DNA from 2 places in the Paraburkholderia sp. J8-2 genome. Region 1 is predicted to be linked to the other one. Evidence: riboswitches for the same ligand, from Rfam matches in the RefSeq annotation. Region 1 holds a riboswitch; the other holds the start of a gene.

What was found. Region 1 has a riboswitch for manganese ahead of U5A52_RS36690 (sodium:calcium antiporter). Riboswitches for the same ligand answer to the same signal wherever they lie in the genome.
Region 2: linked by a shared signal. The riboswitch ahead of U5A52_RS15035 (TMEM165/GDT1 family protein) and the one ahead of U5A52_RS36690 (sodium:calcium antiporter) in region 1 are both predicted to bind manganese.

Annotation. Positions count from the first base shown of each region.
Region 1 covers NZ_CAJMZA010000033.1:52,249-60,177, forward strand. Annotated here, with positions in the region: gene ugpB (sn-glycerol-3-phosphate ABC transporter substrate-binding protein UgpB) at 1-460, opposite strand, end outside; gene U5A52_RS36670 (VOC family protein) at 729-1,127, opposite strand; gene U5A52_RS36675 (methyltransferase domain-containing protein) at 1,175-1,858, opposite strand; gene U5A52_RS36680 (DUF4148 domain-containing protein) at 2,224-2,454, opposite strand; gene U5A52_RS36685 (porin) at 2,904-4,076, shown strand; yybP-ykoY riboswitch at 4,139-4,345, shown strand; gene U5A52_RS36690 (sodium:calcium antiporter) at 4,419-5,417, shown strand; gene U5A52_RS36695 (HPP family protein) at 5,435-6,523, opposite strand; gene U5A52_RS36700 (hypothetical protein) at 7,088-7,477, shown strand; gene U5A52_RS36705 (LysR family transcriptional regulator) at 7,607-7,929, shown strand, end outside.
Region 2 covers NZ_CAJMZA010000005.1:357,544-365,472, reverse strand. Annotated here, with positions in the region: gene xdhC (xanthine dehydrogenase accessory protein XdhC) at 1-924, shown strand, start outside; gene U5A52_RS15045 (adenosine deaminase) at 965-2,038, shown strand; gene guaD (guanine deaminase) at 2,232-3,539, shown strand; yybP-ykoY riboswitch at 3,586-3,741, shown strand; gene U5A52_RS15035 (TMEM165/GDT1 family protein) at 3,834-4,406, shown strand; gene U5A52_RS15030 (DUF4136 domain-containing protein) at 4,412-5,098, opposite strand; gene pepN (aminopeptidase N) at 5,477-7,929, shown strand, end outside.

The sequences.
Region 1 (7,929 bases):
GAAGGCCGGCCTTCTTGAAGGCGTCGCGGTTGTAGTAGAGCACTGGCGTCGAGCTGTTGAATGGCATCGACACGAGATGGCCCGTCTTCGCGTCGCTGTAGTAACTCGCGATCGTCGGCACGAAGCCCTTTTCGTCGAGCGGCACGCCGGCGGTCTTCATCACGTCGTACACGGGCAGCACGGCCTTCTTCGCGTTCATCATCGTGGCGGTGCCGACTTCGTACACCTGCAGGATGGCGGGCGCGTCGCCGCTGCGATAGGCCGCGATGCCGGCAGCGAGCGTCTGGTCGTAGGTGCCCTTGAAGACGGGCACGATCTTGTATTCGCTCTGCGACGCGTTGAACTGCTGCGCGATCTCATTCACGCGCTGGCCGAGTTCGGACTCCATGGCGTGCCAGAACTGGATTTCGGTGGCGGCATGCGCGGCTTGTGCGCTGCCGGCCAGCACCACAGCGGCCATCAGCGTGCGCAAGCGGCCACGCGAACCTGCGCGTTGTATCTCGTGCTTTTTCATCTGGGTCTTCTTCCTGTTATTGATCGTTGTCCCGGCAAATGCGCGCGATGACACGCGGCCCGGGACTTTGGTTCAGGACTTCGATTTTCGACTTCGATACACCGGGCCGCCCACCGGCGCTCGCTCACGCGCGCGCACGGCACCCTCGGCCCAAGGCAGGGCAAGGGTAGCACAGCGAATGGGACGCCCGTGTGATGGCGCGTGCGGCAGCGTGTCAGCTGCCCACGGGATCGTGGCAACAGACGCAGAGCTTGTTGCCTTCAGGATCGCGAAAGTACGCGCCGTAGTAGTTCGGGTGATAGTGAGGACGCAGGTCCGGCGCGCCCTCGTCGGAGCCGCCGTGTGCGAGCGCGGCGGCATAAGCGGCGTCGACTGCCGCGCGTGAAGGCGCGAGCAGCGCGATCATCTGGCCGTTGCCGGGCTGCGCGGGGTTGCCGTCCCACGGCCGGCCCACCAGGAAGAGCGGGCGTGGCACGCCCGGTTCCATCCAGCCTGCCCAGGGGTAGTCGGGCTCACTGAATTTCAACTCGAAGCCCAGCGCCTTCATGAGTGGGGAATAGAACGCAAATGCCTGCTCAAAATCGTTCACGCCGGTATAGACGTGAGACATCATCGCCATCGTCTCTGCCTCCTGGTTTGCGGCCCCGCTCGGGGGCGGTGTCAGCCGCGCCGTTGCGCCTCGAACAGCACTGAAGCGGGTTTGCCGCTGCGCGGGTCGAGCGGTTCGCGCAGCGCACGCAGGGCGAGGCCGCTCGCATCGAGCAACGCGATCCAGCTTTCCAGCGTGCGAAAGTACCACGGCGGCGCGTCGCGAAACGCAGGGCCGAACCCGGCCCACGATCCGGCGCGCCAGCCATCGACATAAGGTTCATCGCCGCATGCCATAAGCGGATGCAGCGTCTGCACGATGAGCGTGCCGTGCGGCTCCAGCAACGCGGGCACCGCGCGCAGCAGATCATCCACGCAGGTCGCGCCAATGAGCGAAAAATTGCACACCACCGCATCGGCGCGGCAGTCCAGCGCACCTTGCGCGATCTGCTCGTAGGTTAGCAGACGGCAGTCCGCGAGCCCCGCCTCACGCGCGGCCTCCACGAGTGCCGGCACCGCGTCCACGCCTGTGACCGCGACGCCGCGGCGCGCGAGCGCCAGCGCGAGCCAGCCTTCGCCGCAGCCGAGATCGATCACGCGGCGCGGCGAGCGCGCAAGCACGGCGTCGAGCACGGCTGCATCCGTCGCGAGGCGCCGGCTCGCGATCTCGCCGCCGCGCACGGCAGCGATCCAGGGCGTCGCGTTGCGCTGCCACGATGCGAGAACTTCGGCGTCGGTGCGGATATCGCGATTCATGGGTTTCCTGGTCAGCGCGGATGGCGGATGTGCCGCGCAAACGCGTATTATGCGCGCCGCTGGAAACCCGTAGCGGCGCGCGAACACGACAGCGAAAAGACCCGCCGCGAGAACTACGAACCGAAGAACGGCACGCAAAAGCCGGCCGGCCCGACGCAATCGCCGGGGCCGTTGGGCTGCGGATGCAGGTTCGCGCATCCGGAGAAGGCCGCAGCGACCGTAACGCACAGCGCGGCGCGCAATACATAAGAAAGAACGCGTGATTTCATGAACGGGATGGGATGAGCCGACATTGACTGGCCGCGGTGCGAAGTTCCGTCACGACGCGCGGCCAGTTTCGCCGCGACGCAATTGCGCAAGCGGCGTCAGTGATGCGCGTACAGCGTTCGATCGAGCGTCTGGAGTTGTCCGTCGCGCTCGGCGTGCACGAGTTCGTGGCGCACCTGTGCGCGCGTGACCGGCGCGTCGGTCTGGGGAACTTGTGCGCTCGCCAACTGCTGCGCGGGTGCTTGTGGTGCGCTCGCCGCCTGTGCATGCGCAAGCGCCGATATCGACAGCATGATTGCGACGCACACGCCGCTCTGGAATATCTTCACCTCGTTTCTCCTGTGCGGCCTCGCGGCCGGGGTCATCGGTCAGGGCCGCAAGCGTTGAGCGCTCCGGCATCGAGTCGCGTTGCGGCTCTTGAGGCAAGGATAGAGGCGCGACTTTCGCCAAACATCCGCACGAAAATGAAGAAATATTTAACCAGAGATCTGCCAATACCGGCTTCGAAATTTATTTAGGCATTCTCATCAATCACAGAAACTTGCCGCGAAAAAACAACGCCGGTACACGCCACGGCCTTGTGATGCCGAACTGACGGTGCATTGGCGCTCATGCGCTTTCTGAAACTCAGTCTTTCCGTTTTTCAAATTCGTCCATGCAGGGCGATACGCATAATCGCCGCTGAATTTCGGGGCGCCGGCCCGCATCGTGTCTTCACGTGCCTTCGCGCGCCGCGAATTCACTCTCACCTACGCCACTCATCAACGAAGATCATTCAATGAAAAAAACCGCTCTCGCCGCCGCCTTTACGCTGGCAACCTTCGCCTCCATCGCCCACGCGCAAAGCAGCGTGACGCTCTACGGCTCGCTCGACACCTCCGTTGCCTGGTTCGGCAACCAGCAAGGCAAGAACGGCTCGGGCGGCACGTTCCAGATGATGTCCGGCAACCTGTCGCCTAACCTCTGGGGCCTGCGCGGCACTGAGGATCTCGGCAACGGCCTTTCGGCGATCTTCAAGCTCGAAAGCGGCTTCAATATCGACAACGGCAAGCAGAACCAGGGTGGTCGTCTCTTCGGCCGCACGGCGATGGTCGGCCTGAATTCGAACACCGCCGGCGCCGTCACGCTCGGCCGCCAGTACGATCCGCTCATCGACTTGCTGCAGCCGCTCACCAACGACGGCGCATTCGGGTCCGCGTTCGCCACGCCGGGCGACATGGACAACTACGACAACAGCTACCGCACGAGCAACTCGATCAAGTACGCGAGCCCTAACTTCGGCGGCCTGCAAATGAGCGCGATGTACGCGTTCGGCGGCCAGCCCGGCAGCACCGGCGCGGGACAGACATGGGCCGTGGCGGCCGCTTACAACCATGGTCCGTTCGGCTTCGGCGCGGGCTACTTCAAGGCCAACAGCAACGGCGGCACGGCCGCGACGTTCGACGGCCTGAATCCGAACACCGATGTGAACGTGGATTCCACCGCCATTACGGGCGGCTTCGTCTCCGCGAACTCGCTGCAGATCATTCGTGCAGCCGGCGACTACACGTACGGGCCGGTAACGGCAGGTCTCGCATACAGCAACGTCGAATACGCGAACTATCAGAGCGCGGCCGGCGCGAACAGCAACACGAAGTTCAACACGGGCCAGGCCTTCATCAACTATCAGGTCACGCCGGTCGCGCTCGTGGGCTTCGGCTACAACTACACGAAGGGTCACGGCAACGGCGTAGACGCGAGCTACAACCAGTTCAGCCTCGGCGGCGACTATTTCCTCTCCAAACGCACCGACATCTACGTGCTCGCGGGCTACCAGAAGGCTTCGGGCAAGACGATCGATGCGGGGACGGGCGAACTCGTCAACGCGGTCGCCTCGTTCGGCGACTTCGGCAACGATGCGACCAACGACAAGCAGGCCATGGCGATGGTCGGCCTGCGTCACAAGTTCTAATTCGCATCGAGCGGCGAGTGCGCCGGAAAATCGCTCGCCGCCATGAACTTCGGCTATAATCGCCCCCTGTCTTAGGGGAGTAGTCTGCAACGCCAACCTGGGCGTTGCGCCGCCGTCAACATAATTGGTGCCCCTGCACCATGGCGTCGGCAGCCGTATTGCGAGTGACTGCAGCGAATCGCTGCAAAGCGCGGCCTGACGAGACCTATGACGTTTTCCCTTTCACCCGGGCCGGGCGAAGGGAAGCGTCATGGTTTCGGTGCCCGGCTCGCACAATACGGCAATAACAATGACTCGTCTCGCCCCGCATCACCTTCTCATTTGCGCCACGGAGCGTTCGTCATGATCTTGACGTTCGCCCTGCTCGTTGCCTCGGCCGGCATCATCTACTTGTCCTGCGAGACCTTCGTCAATAGCGTCGAGTGGCTCGGTCAAAAGCTCAAGGTCACGCAGACCGCCACCGGCACGATCCTCGCCGCGTTCGGCACGGCGTTGCCCGAGAGCGTGGTCACGCTCGTTGCGGTCGCTTTCGGTGGGGACCCCGCACACAAGGAAATTGGCGTGGGCGCCGCGATTGGCGGGCCGCTCGCGCTCAGCACGATCGCCTATGCCGTAGTGGGCGTCGCACTGCTCGCCACCGCGAAACGCGTGGGCCGCGAGCGCGCTACCACCGTCGATGTGAATACGCGCCGCCTGCGCCGCGACCAGCTCTGGTTCCTTGCGATCTTCGTCGCGAAGATCGCGCTCGGGCTCGTGCTGTTCAGCTTCAAGCCGCTGCTGGGCATCGCGTTTCTCGCGGCCTACGCGTTCTACTGCTGGAAGGAGCTTTCCGCCGAAGACAGCGGCGAAGTGGAAGGCGATCTCGAGCCGCTCAAGCTGCGCCCACACGACGAGAATCCGGCCATGGTGTGGATTCTGCTGCAGACGCTCGGTGCGCTCGCGGTGATCTTCGCGGCCTCGCATCTGTTTGTGCAGCAGATCAGCGCCGTGGGGCCGTGGCTCGGCCTGAGCCCGCAGTTGACCGCCGTGTTGTTCAGCCCGATCGCAACCGAACTGCCCGAGATCATGAACGCGATCATCTGGGTGCGTCAGGGCAAGGAGCGCCTCGCGCTTGCGAACATCAGCGGCGCGATGATGATTCAGGCCACGATTCCCACGGCGTTCGGCCTCTTCTTCACGCCGTGGCATCTCGGCACGCCTTCGATTCTTGCGGCCGTGACGACCATGGTCGCCATTCTGTTTCTGCAGTGGGCGTTTCGTGCGCCGAAGGTGCGCAGCCGTCAGCTCACGCATGTCGGCTGGCTCTATGTGGTGTTCGCGGCGTTGCTGTTCGTGGTTTGACGCGGTTCTGAGCTACCTCAGGCCGCAGCGGCGGCCTGGGCGGCGCCCGCATGGTGATGAAGCCAGCGGATCATGTCCGAATGCCTGACCACGCCAACGAGCCGCCTCGCGTCGTCCATGACGGGAATGTCGTGATAGGCGTGCTCGATGAAGATCGGCACCAGATGCGCGAGCGGCGTGGCCCGATGGACCGCGTGCACGCCGGCCGCCATCACCGCCTCGACCGTTTCCTCCACGCGCGCCGACTCGCGCAGCACCGCGCGGCGCAGTGCATTCCAGAATCGCTCGATGCCGGCCGCCTGCACGAGATCGCCGAGCGCGTGATGCGTGACGACGCCAACCACGCGGTCCATGGCGTCGACCACGGGCAGCGTCGAAGCGCCGTGGCGGCGGAACATGTCGTGCGCCGCCCGCGCCCCCATTGTTGCGGGCACAGCGGGACAGCCAATCGACATGATTTCCTCACAAGTTAGTTGTTCGAACGACTTTTGCGGAACGTTCAGCGGCTGCAATCGATGTTGCGAGAGCGCAGCAAGCGGCATGGCAGCGGCTTGCTGCGGAGCACGAAACGCGGCGCGCGGATAGCGGTGTCCGGTCAGCGCGTGGAAGGCGAGCGCAGCGCTCAGCAAGGCGAAGGACTGGAACGCGATCGGCGCAAGCACGAAGTGAAAGCCGAGTGCGTGCACAGCGGGACCGCCGAGCACGGCCGTGAGCGCGACCGCGCCTGAAGGCGGATGTACGCAGCGGCACAGGAACATCGCGCAGATCGCGAGCGCCACGGCGACGGAAGCCGCCGCGATGGGCGACGCGATCCATTGCGCGCACGCCACGCCCACCAGCGCGGAGACGAAGTTGCCGCCAAGAATCGACCACGGCTGCGCCAGCGGGCTGTCCGACGCGCCGAAGAGCAGCACCGCAGAGGCGCCCATGGGCGCCACGAGCAACGGAATATCGCCCGCCGCGCCGAATATCAAATGGGTTGCGAGCCCAGCGAACGCGATGCCGATCATCGCCCCGCCGCAGCGCCTCACGCGTTCGCGCCACGGCGGCGCAGCCGGGTTGGGCACGAAACTCGTCAGCCATTCGGTGAGCGTGGCGCGGGTCATAGCGGGGCTTGCTGGTCGGTATGTCAGCCAGAATACCGACGCCCGCCGAATATCAACAATTGATATTTCTGAGCGCATATATAATTCATTCTGTATGCATGTTTGGAGCCGCCACGTCGCTCAGTGTGCCTTTGCGCTAACCTCAGAGGGCTTGCGGGCTGCCTAGTCAGTGCCGCCGCCCCGAGTGCCAGCCTTTCGGACAGGGCAATCGATGGCTTTGAATTACTTTGGACTGCCATGCTTGTTCACCATCCGGCGACCGTTGCGATGATTGGCATTCTGCTTTTCATTGCAGCGTTTCTGATCGGCGGGCGCAATAATCACGCGCCGCAACTGCGCAAACAGCACGTATACGAATGAACGCACGCATCGCGAGGCATGAAAGGATAGCCATCCGGCGGCCCGGATGATTAACACGCGCACTGCACGCAATGCCGCCATCACAGGAAAGCGAATCGTCGCTTTCTAAATTTGTTTTCATCTGGAGTGCGCCGCAACTTAAATCATGCGTTCCGATTGGCCACCGATAATGCCTTCCAGTTTCAGCACTGCGAGGAACGCAATATGCAAAAGCCGATGTCGATCGAACTCGTCAACGAATACGGCCAGCACGCGGTTTGTGTGAAGATAGGCTCTCAGGTTGCGCTGCTCGACACGCCCGATGTCGATGGCCTGATCGAAGAACTCAGCAAGCTGCGCGCGCACATGCAGCCTGCGGTACCCGAGCAGCCTTTGCGCTCGCATCAATACGTGCTCGAGATCGATCCGTGCTGGTACACGGAACGCAATCCCCTTTTCGACGGCACCGTCGTGTTTCTGCGCCATACCGGTCTCGGCTGGGCGGGTTTCGCGATTCCCACCGAAAGCGCGCATCGCCTCAAGGCCGCGCTCTCGGCGCACGAAGCCGCCGCGCAGCGCGACGCGCAGGTCTTCGCGCAAGCACTGCCTAATTAGGCGCGCTTCGCGCCGCTTCATTCTTCCCGTCCGATCACGCATGCAGCGTGTACGAAACGTCGCCGCTGTGTGCGGCGTCGATGCCCGCGCTCGGCCTCGTGCCGGCGCGTCTGCCCAGGAATATCGCCCATGAACCAGCTCCAAGCCATGCGTGTATTTACGCGCGTTGTCGATCTGAGCAGCTTCAACCTTGCCGGCAAGCAGCTCGGCATGTCGGCTGCGGCCGTCACGCGCAGCGTCGGTATGCTCGAAGCGCATCTGAACATGCGCCTCTTGAACCGCTCGACACGCAGCCTTTCGCTCACCGAAGCCGGACGTCTGTATCTGGATGGCTGTCGCGCCGTGATCGAAAAGCTCGATGAAGTCGAGTCGGAACTCGTGCGCGCCACGCGCGACCCGAGCGGCGTGCTGCGCATCGCCGCGCCTGCCGTGTTCGCAAGTTCCGGACTCCC
Region 2 (7,929 bases), on a different contig from region 1:
CGCCACACCATTGGCGGAGGCCACCTCGAATGGAAGGCCATTGAAATCGCGCGCCAGGTGCTGCGCGACGGCATGCGCACGCCGCACGCGCGGCGCCTCGAGCGCCTCGCGCTCGGGCCGAGCCTCGGCCAGTGCTGCGGCGGCGCCGTGGTGCTCGCGTTCGAGCGCCTCGACGTAGCCGACCTCGGCTGGCTCGCCACGCTCGCGCGCCGCCTCGCGGCAGGCGCGTCGACCGTGCGTAGCGTATCATTCCGCTCCTCGCGGAACGGGAGCCCCGAGGGCGAAGGCACCGCAGCCGATCCGGCCATGCTCTCCGAGCCGGAAGCGGGCGTGGAAGCGCCCGACTGCCTGCTTTGGGAAACGGGCGGCACGCTGCTCCTCACCGAGACGATCGCGCCGAACGACTTTCCCGTCGTGCTGTTCGGCGCGGGCCATGTGGGCGCGGCGCTCGTGCGCGTGCTCGGCACGCTGCCCTGCCGCGTGCTGTGGGTCGACGAGCGCGACGCCGCGTTTCCGACGCCCGAGGCATTCGCGCTGCTGGGCGCGCCCAACGTCGCGATCGACGCCAACGACGCGCCCGACGAAGCCGTCGACACCGCCCCACCCGGCACCAGTTTCATCGTGATGACGCACGATCATTCGCGCGACCTCGATCTCGCCGAGCGCATCCTGCGCCGCGGCGACTTCGTGTTCTTCGGCATGATCGGCTCGCACACGAAGCGCAAGCAGTTCGAGCACCGGCTCGCCGCACGCGGCATCGACCCCATGCAGATCGCGCGCATGAACTGCCCGCTCGGCGTGGACGGTATCGTCGACAAGTCGCCTGAAGTCATCGCCGTCTCGGCCGCCGCGCAACTGCTGCAGGCCATCGAGGCAGCGAAGCTGGCGAGCGCGGCGCATGTCCCCGCCACCCATTCCGCGTGATGTCAAACACTGAAGAACCCATAAGCGAATCGAAACGAACATGACGATCACGATCCCGGCCAACCCCGCCGCCAACACCGCCGCGAGCGCAACGGCACTCGTCGAAAAGGCCGCCAACGCGCCGAAGGCGGAGCTGCACATCCATATCGAAGGCTCGCTCGAACCCGAGCTGATCTTCGCGCTCGCGCAGCGCAACAACGTGAAGCTCGCGTACGACTCGATCGACGCGCTGCGCGCCGCCTACGCGTTCACCGACCTGCAGTCGTTTCTCGACATCTACTACGCAGGCGCGAGCGTACTGCTCACGGAGCAGGACTTCTACGACATGACGATGGCGTACTGCGAGCGCGCGCTCGCCGACAATGTCGTGCACACCGAAATATTCTTCGACCCGCAAACGCATACCGAACGCGGCGTGCCGATCGAAACCGTGGTCGCGGGCATCGACCGCGCGCTCGCCGACGCCGAAAAGCGCGGCCTCACGAGCAAGCTGATCCTGTGCTTCCTGCGCCACCTGAGCGAAGCCGATGCGCTCGCCACCTTCGACGCCGCGCAGCCGCTTTTCGCGCGCCATGCGCGCCTGATCGGCGTGGGCCTCGACTCGTCCGAGCGCGGCCACCCGCCCTCGAAGTTCGAGCGCGTGTTCGAGAAAGCACGCGCGATGGGCCTGAAGCTCGTCGCGCACGCGGGCGAGGAAGGCCCGCCCTCGTACATCTACGAAGCGCTCGATCTGCTCAAGGTCGATCGCGTCGATCACGGCGTGCGCAGCATTGAAGATCCTGCGCTCGTCACGCGCCTGGCCGACACGCGCGTGGCCCTGACCGTGTGCCCGCTTTCGAACACCAAACTGTGCGTGTTCGACGACATGACGCAGCACACGCTCAAGCAATTGCTCGACAAAGGCGTTGCGGTGACCGTCAATTCCGACGATCCCGCCTACTTCGGCGGCTACGTCAACGAGAACTACCGCGCCATCATCGAAGCGCTCAAGCTCGACGACGACGAGGTGTACACGATCCTGCGCAACGGCTTCGAGGCTTCGTTCGTGACGCCCGAAGAGCGCGCCGCGCTGATCGCGAAGCTCGACGCGAACTGGAGGCGCACAACGGCTTAAAGCGTGCACTAACGCGCGAACAAAAACGCGGACTCGTCCGCACAGCAAGCCCCAGCCCGGGCTGTCACACGAATCCGGTCCAGCGCGCGAGCGCCGGACCGTGGGCCCTCTCGCGCCTCGTTTTCAGGAGCGGCGCGCGACATGCGGGGCATGCATTGGACGAATACCTGAATTTATCGGAGACGAAGTTCCCATGACTCAATCGGCTTACCGCGCAAAACTGTTGACGTTCACCGGCGATCCCGCGCAATCGTCCGACGCCGCGGTCTTCAACGAAGACGGCGTCGTGATCGTTGAAGACGGCCACGTGCTCGCCTCGGGCGCGTGGTCCGCGCTCAAGTCGCGCGTGAGCGAAGGCGCAACGGTCCATGACCTGCGCGACAAGCTGATCGTGCCGGGCTTCATCGACACGCACATCCACTATCCGCAGACGGACATGATCGCGTCGCCCGCGCCGGGCCTCCTGCCGTGGCTGGACACCTACACGTTCCCGACCGAGCGCGGCTTCGAAAACGAAGCGGTGGCGCAGGACACGGCGCGCTTTTTCGTCGATGAACTGCTCGCCTGCGGCACGACCACGGCGCTCGTGTATTGCACCGTGCACAAGCAGTCCGCCGATGCGCTCTTCACCGCGAGCGAAGCGAAGAACCTGCGCATGGTCGCGGGCAAGGTGCTGATGGACCGCCATTGCCCCGAGTTCCTGCGCGATACGCCGCAAACGGGCTACGACGACAGCGCCGAGCTGATCGAGCGCTGGCACAACCGCGGGCGCCAGATGTACGCGCTCACGCCGCGCTTTGCGCCCACCTCGACCGAAGCGCAGCTCGAAGCGTGCGGCGCGCTCGCGAAGGCGCACGGCGACATCTTCATCCAGAGCCATGTGGCTGAAAACCCGGATGAGGTGAAGTGGGTCAAGGAACTGTTCCCGGGTCATCGCAGCTACCTCGATGTGTACGATCACTACGGACTCCTGCGCAAGCGCGCGGTGTACGGCCACTGCATCTGGCTCGACGACGAAGACCGACGCCGCATGGCGGACACCGGCACGGTTGCCGCGCACTGCCCGACCTCGAACCTGTTCCTCGGCAGCGGACTGTTCGACTTCGACAAGGCGGGCGCATCGTCGATGCCCGTGACGCTCGCCACCGACGTGGGCGGCGGCACCTCGTTCTCGATGCTGCAAACCATGAACGAGGCGCACAAGGTCGCGCGCATGGGCGGCCACCATCTCACGGCCACGCGCATGTTCTGGCTCGCGACAGCGGGCGCGGCCCACGCGCTCGATCTCGCCGACAAGATCGGCACGCTCGCGCCCGGCAGCGAAGCGGACTTCGTCGTGCTCGATGCGCAGTCCACGCCGCTGCTCGCGCGGCGTACGGCGCGCGCCGAATCGCTGGAGGAGCTGTTGTTCGCGCTCGCCCTGCTCGGCGACGACCGCGCCGTGTTCGAGACGTACGCGGCGGGCAAACGCGTGCACAGCCGCGACGGCGCGCACCGCTGAAAGCCCCGCCCGGCGCGGGTTACAGGGAAAACATGCATGGTATAATCCGCGCCTCATTGGGGAGTAGCCGCCTCCGAATCGCGCCACAGTGCCGCAGCGCCGGTCTCAAGACCCCGCGCTTGCCGCGCGCGAATTCGCGGGGACGTCCGTCAACAGACTTGGCCTGCGCGGCCATGGCGGACGCAGCCTTTATCCCGGGCCTGGCGAGACCGATGACCCATGACCGCCGCAACAGGGCCCGGCGGTGCGTGGGTCGTCGCTCGCACACACCACGGCCCGAGGATCCACCACAACGTGAACCAAGCTTTTCTGGTTTCCACCGGAGCCGTCGCGCTCGCCGAAATTGGCGACAAGACACAGCTGCTCTCGCTCGTGCTCGCGGCGCGCTACCGCAAACCCGTGCCGATCATTCTCGGCGTGCTCGTCGCCACGCTCGTCAACCACTCGGGCGCGGGCGCGCTCGGCACGTGGCTCGGCGCGCTCGTCACGCCCGGTGTGATGCGCTGGGCGCTCGCCGCCTCGTTTGTCGCCATGGGGCTGTGGATTCTCGTGCCGGACAAGCTCGAAGAAGGCGAAGCGAGCGTGAACCGCTCGCAGCTTGGCGTATTCGGCGCGACGGTCGTGACCTTCTTTCTCGCCGAGATGGGCGACAAGACGCAGATCGCCACCGTCGCGCTCGCCGCGCGCTTTCACGACTTCTTCGGCGTGGTGGCCGGCACGACGCTCGGCATGATGATCGCGAACGTGCCTGCAATCCTGCTCGGCGACCGCTTCGCCCACAAGCTGCCGACGAAGCTCGTGCATGCGATTGCGGCGGTGCTGTTCGTCGTGCTCGGCGTGCTCGCGATTCTGGGCGTGGGGTTCTGACGTGCCTATTTGGCGGGTGCGGCTGCGGCACCCTGCGCCGCTGCAGGCGAGGCCGCACTGGTCTCGTTCGGTGCGCCGCCGCCCTTGCCTAGCGGAATCTTGACCTCCGTCACGGTGCCGTTAGCTAGAGGGAAATTCCCCAGCGCGCTCTGCACGAGAAAGGGCATCACGCGCACGAGCGACGGATCGTCGCCGGAAGTGCGCGCAGTCACGTTGTAGACCTCCTTGCCGCTCGCCCTTTCGGTGATGCGAATGCCGAGCGCATGCGAATACACCGGATAGGTCTGGTTCACGTAGGCGGGCTGATACGGTCCCCACGCGCCCCACGGGTTCCAGGGGCCCCAGTACGGGCCCGGCCAGGGGTTGTAGAACACGGGCTGCGCAACCGTCACCGTGTCGGTGCGGCTGCCGTAAGCGAGCCCCACGAGGTAGTGCGCCTGCGGTTCGGCCACGAGGCGGAACGCATGCGTCGCGAGCCCGTTGGCGACGAACTGCTCGTAGGTGCTCTGCTCGATGCTCTGGCTCTGCTCGGCGCTGCGTGTGAACGCAAAGGTGCGCGTGGCGTCGCTGCCGCCGTCCCATGCGGAGAAAGCGGTCACCTGGCTCGTCACGTAAGTCGTGCAGCCGGAGAGCGTGAGTGCGAGCGCCGCCAGCATCAGTAGGGCGCGGCGGGTCCATCGGTCGTGCATCATGGTCTTCTCGTCTTCATTCAGTTGGAAAGGTGCAGTCGTGGGGGCCGCTCTCTCCGATACGAACTTTGCGCCGCGCTTATTCCCTGTTGGTGCCCTGTCCGGTCCGTGCGCGCTTCACGCCGGTCGTGTCCTGTCTTGTGGCCCGCTTTGTAGTCTGTCACCGCGCGGCAGGGCCTGATCATACTGACTCGCGGCGCAGCGCGAAAGTTCGCGGGCCGAGCCCTGACGGACAAAGCGGCCCGAGCCTTTGTACAATGGGGCGAACCGCCGTGCTCCCGCGACGGCAGGCAGCGCCCTGCGGGCGCCCACGCCGCCGCGGCCGGCCAATCCGATCCACACGATCGATCCACACCGATCCGACACGCCCCTATCCAGACCATGTCCGATACTGCCACGCCCACCGTGATCCGCCGCGAAGACTACGCACCGCCCGCGTTTCTGATCGATACCGTCGACCTCGAATTCGACCTCGCGCCCGAGCGCACGGTCGTCAAGAGCACGTTGCGCGTGCGGCGCAATCCCGACGCGCAACCCACCGCGCATCTCGAACTCATGGGCGAGCAGCTCGAATTCATCGGCGCGGCGATCGACGGCAAACCGTACGCGAACGTGCGCACGCACGAGCACGGCCTCACGGTCGAGAACGTGCCCGAGGCGTTCGAGCTCACGCTCACCGGCGCGTGCGACCCGGCCGCCAACACCACGCTCTCGGGCCTTTACGTGTCGAGCGGCAACTTCTTCACGCAGTGCGAGGCCGAGGGCTTTCGCCGCATCACCTGGTTCCTCGACCGCCCCGACGTGATGGCGACCTACACGGTCACGCTGCGCGCCGACAAGCTCGCCTACCCGGTATTGCTCTCGAATGGCAACCTGATCGCGCAAGGCGACCTGGCCGACGGCCGTCACTATGCGAAATGGGAAGACCCGTTCCGCAAGCCGAGCTACCTGTTCGCGCTCGTGGCGGGCAAGCTCGTGGCGCTGGAAGAACGCATCCAGAGCCGCTCGGGCAAGGAAAAGCTGCTGCAGGTGTGGGTCGAGCCGCACGATCTCGACAAGACGCGCCACGCCATGGACTCGCTCATCCACTCGATCCACTGGGACGAGCAGCGCTTTGGGCTCGAACTCGACCTCGACCGCTTCATGATCGTTGCCGTGAGCGACTTCAACATGGGCGCGATGGAGAACAAGGGGCTCAACATCTTCAATACGAAGTACGTGCTCGCCAATCCCGAAACGGCCACCGATGTCGACTTCGCAAACATCGAAGCCGTGGTCGGCCACGAGTACTTTCACAACTGGACCGGCAACCGCGTGACCTGCCGCGACTGGTTCCAGCTGAGCCTGAAGGAAGGCCTCACGGTGTTCCGCGACCAGGAATTCTCGGCGGCGATGTCGGGCGGCGATGAAAACGAAGCTGCGCGCGCGACCAAGCGTATCGAGGACGTGCGCGTGCTGCGCCAGATGCAGTTCGCCGAAGACGCGGGCCCGATGGCGCACCCGGTGCGACCGGAGAGCTACGTCGAGATCAACAACTTCTACACGATGACCGTCTACGAGAAAGGCTCGGAAGTCGTGCGGATGTATCAAACGCTGCTCGGTCGCGACGGCTTCCGCAAGGGTATGGATCTGTACTTCCAGCGCCACGACGGCCAGGCCGTGACCTGCGACGACTTCCGCCACGCGATGGCCGACGCCAATGGCCGCGACCTCGCGCAGTTCGAGCGCTGGTACAGCCAGGCGGGCACGCCGCGTGTGAGCGTGACGACGAGCTACGACGAAGGCACGCGCTGCTACAGCGTGACGCTCACGCAGGGCTACGCCAACGGCTCGCCCGCCGCGCGCGAAACGCAAAAGGGCCCGCTGCACATTCCGTTTGCAATCGGCCTGATCGGCCCGGACGGCGCGGACCTGCCGCTGCGCCTCGAAGGCGAAGCCGCCGCGCACGGCACGACGCGCGTGCTGGAGCTGACCGACACGCAGCAGACCTTCACGTTCGCCGATGTGATGGCCAAGCCCCTGCCCTCGCTGCTGCGCAACTTCTCGGCGCCGGTCATCGTCGATTACGACTATGGCAATGACGAACTCGCTTTCCTGCTCGCGCACGACAGCGACGCGTTCAACCGCTGGGAAGCGGGCCAGCGCCTCGCGACGCGCGAACTGCTCGCGCTTGCTGCTCGCGCCGCCGCGGGCCAGCCGCTCGAAATCAACAGCGCGCTCGTCGATGCGTTCCGCCGCGTGCTGACCGACGAATCGCTCTCGCCGTCGTTCCGCGAGCTTGCGCTCATGCTGCCTTCGGAAACCTATCTTGCCGAGCAGATGGCCGAATCCGACCCGGCCGCCGTGCACGCGGCGCGCCAGTTCGTGCGCAAGCAACTGGCAACCGCACTGCAACGCGAGTGGCTCGCGGCCTATGAGCGCAATGTCACGCCGGGCGCGTACGAGCCGACGCCCGAGGCGGCCGGACACCGCGGGTTGAAGAACCTTGCGCTATCCTATCTCTCGGAACTCGACGATGCTGCGCAAGCGGTGCGCCTCGCCACGGCGCAATACGACGCGGCGAACAACATGACCGACCGTTCGGCGGCGCTTTCCGCGCTGTTGAACGTGCAGGCGGCCACTGGCGGCGACGTCGCGCGCAAGGCGCTCGAAGACTTCTATGTGCGCTTCGAGAAGGAACCGCTCGTCATCGACAAATGGTTCGCATTGCAGGCCACGCAACGGGGCACGGCGCAACGCCCGACCATCGAGACGGTGCGCGCGCTCATGGGTCACCCGGCGTTCAACATCAAGAACCCGAATCGCGCCCGCTCGCTGATCTTCAGCTTCTGCGC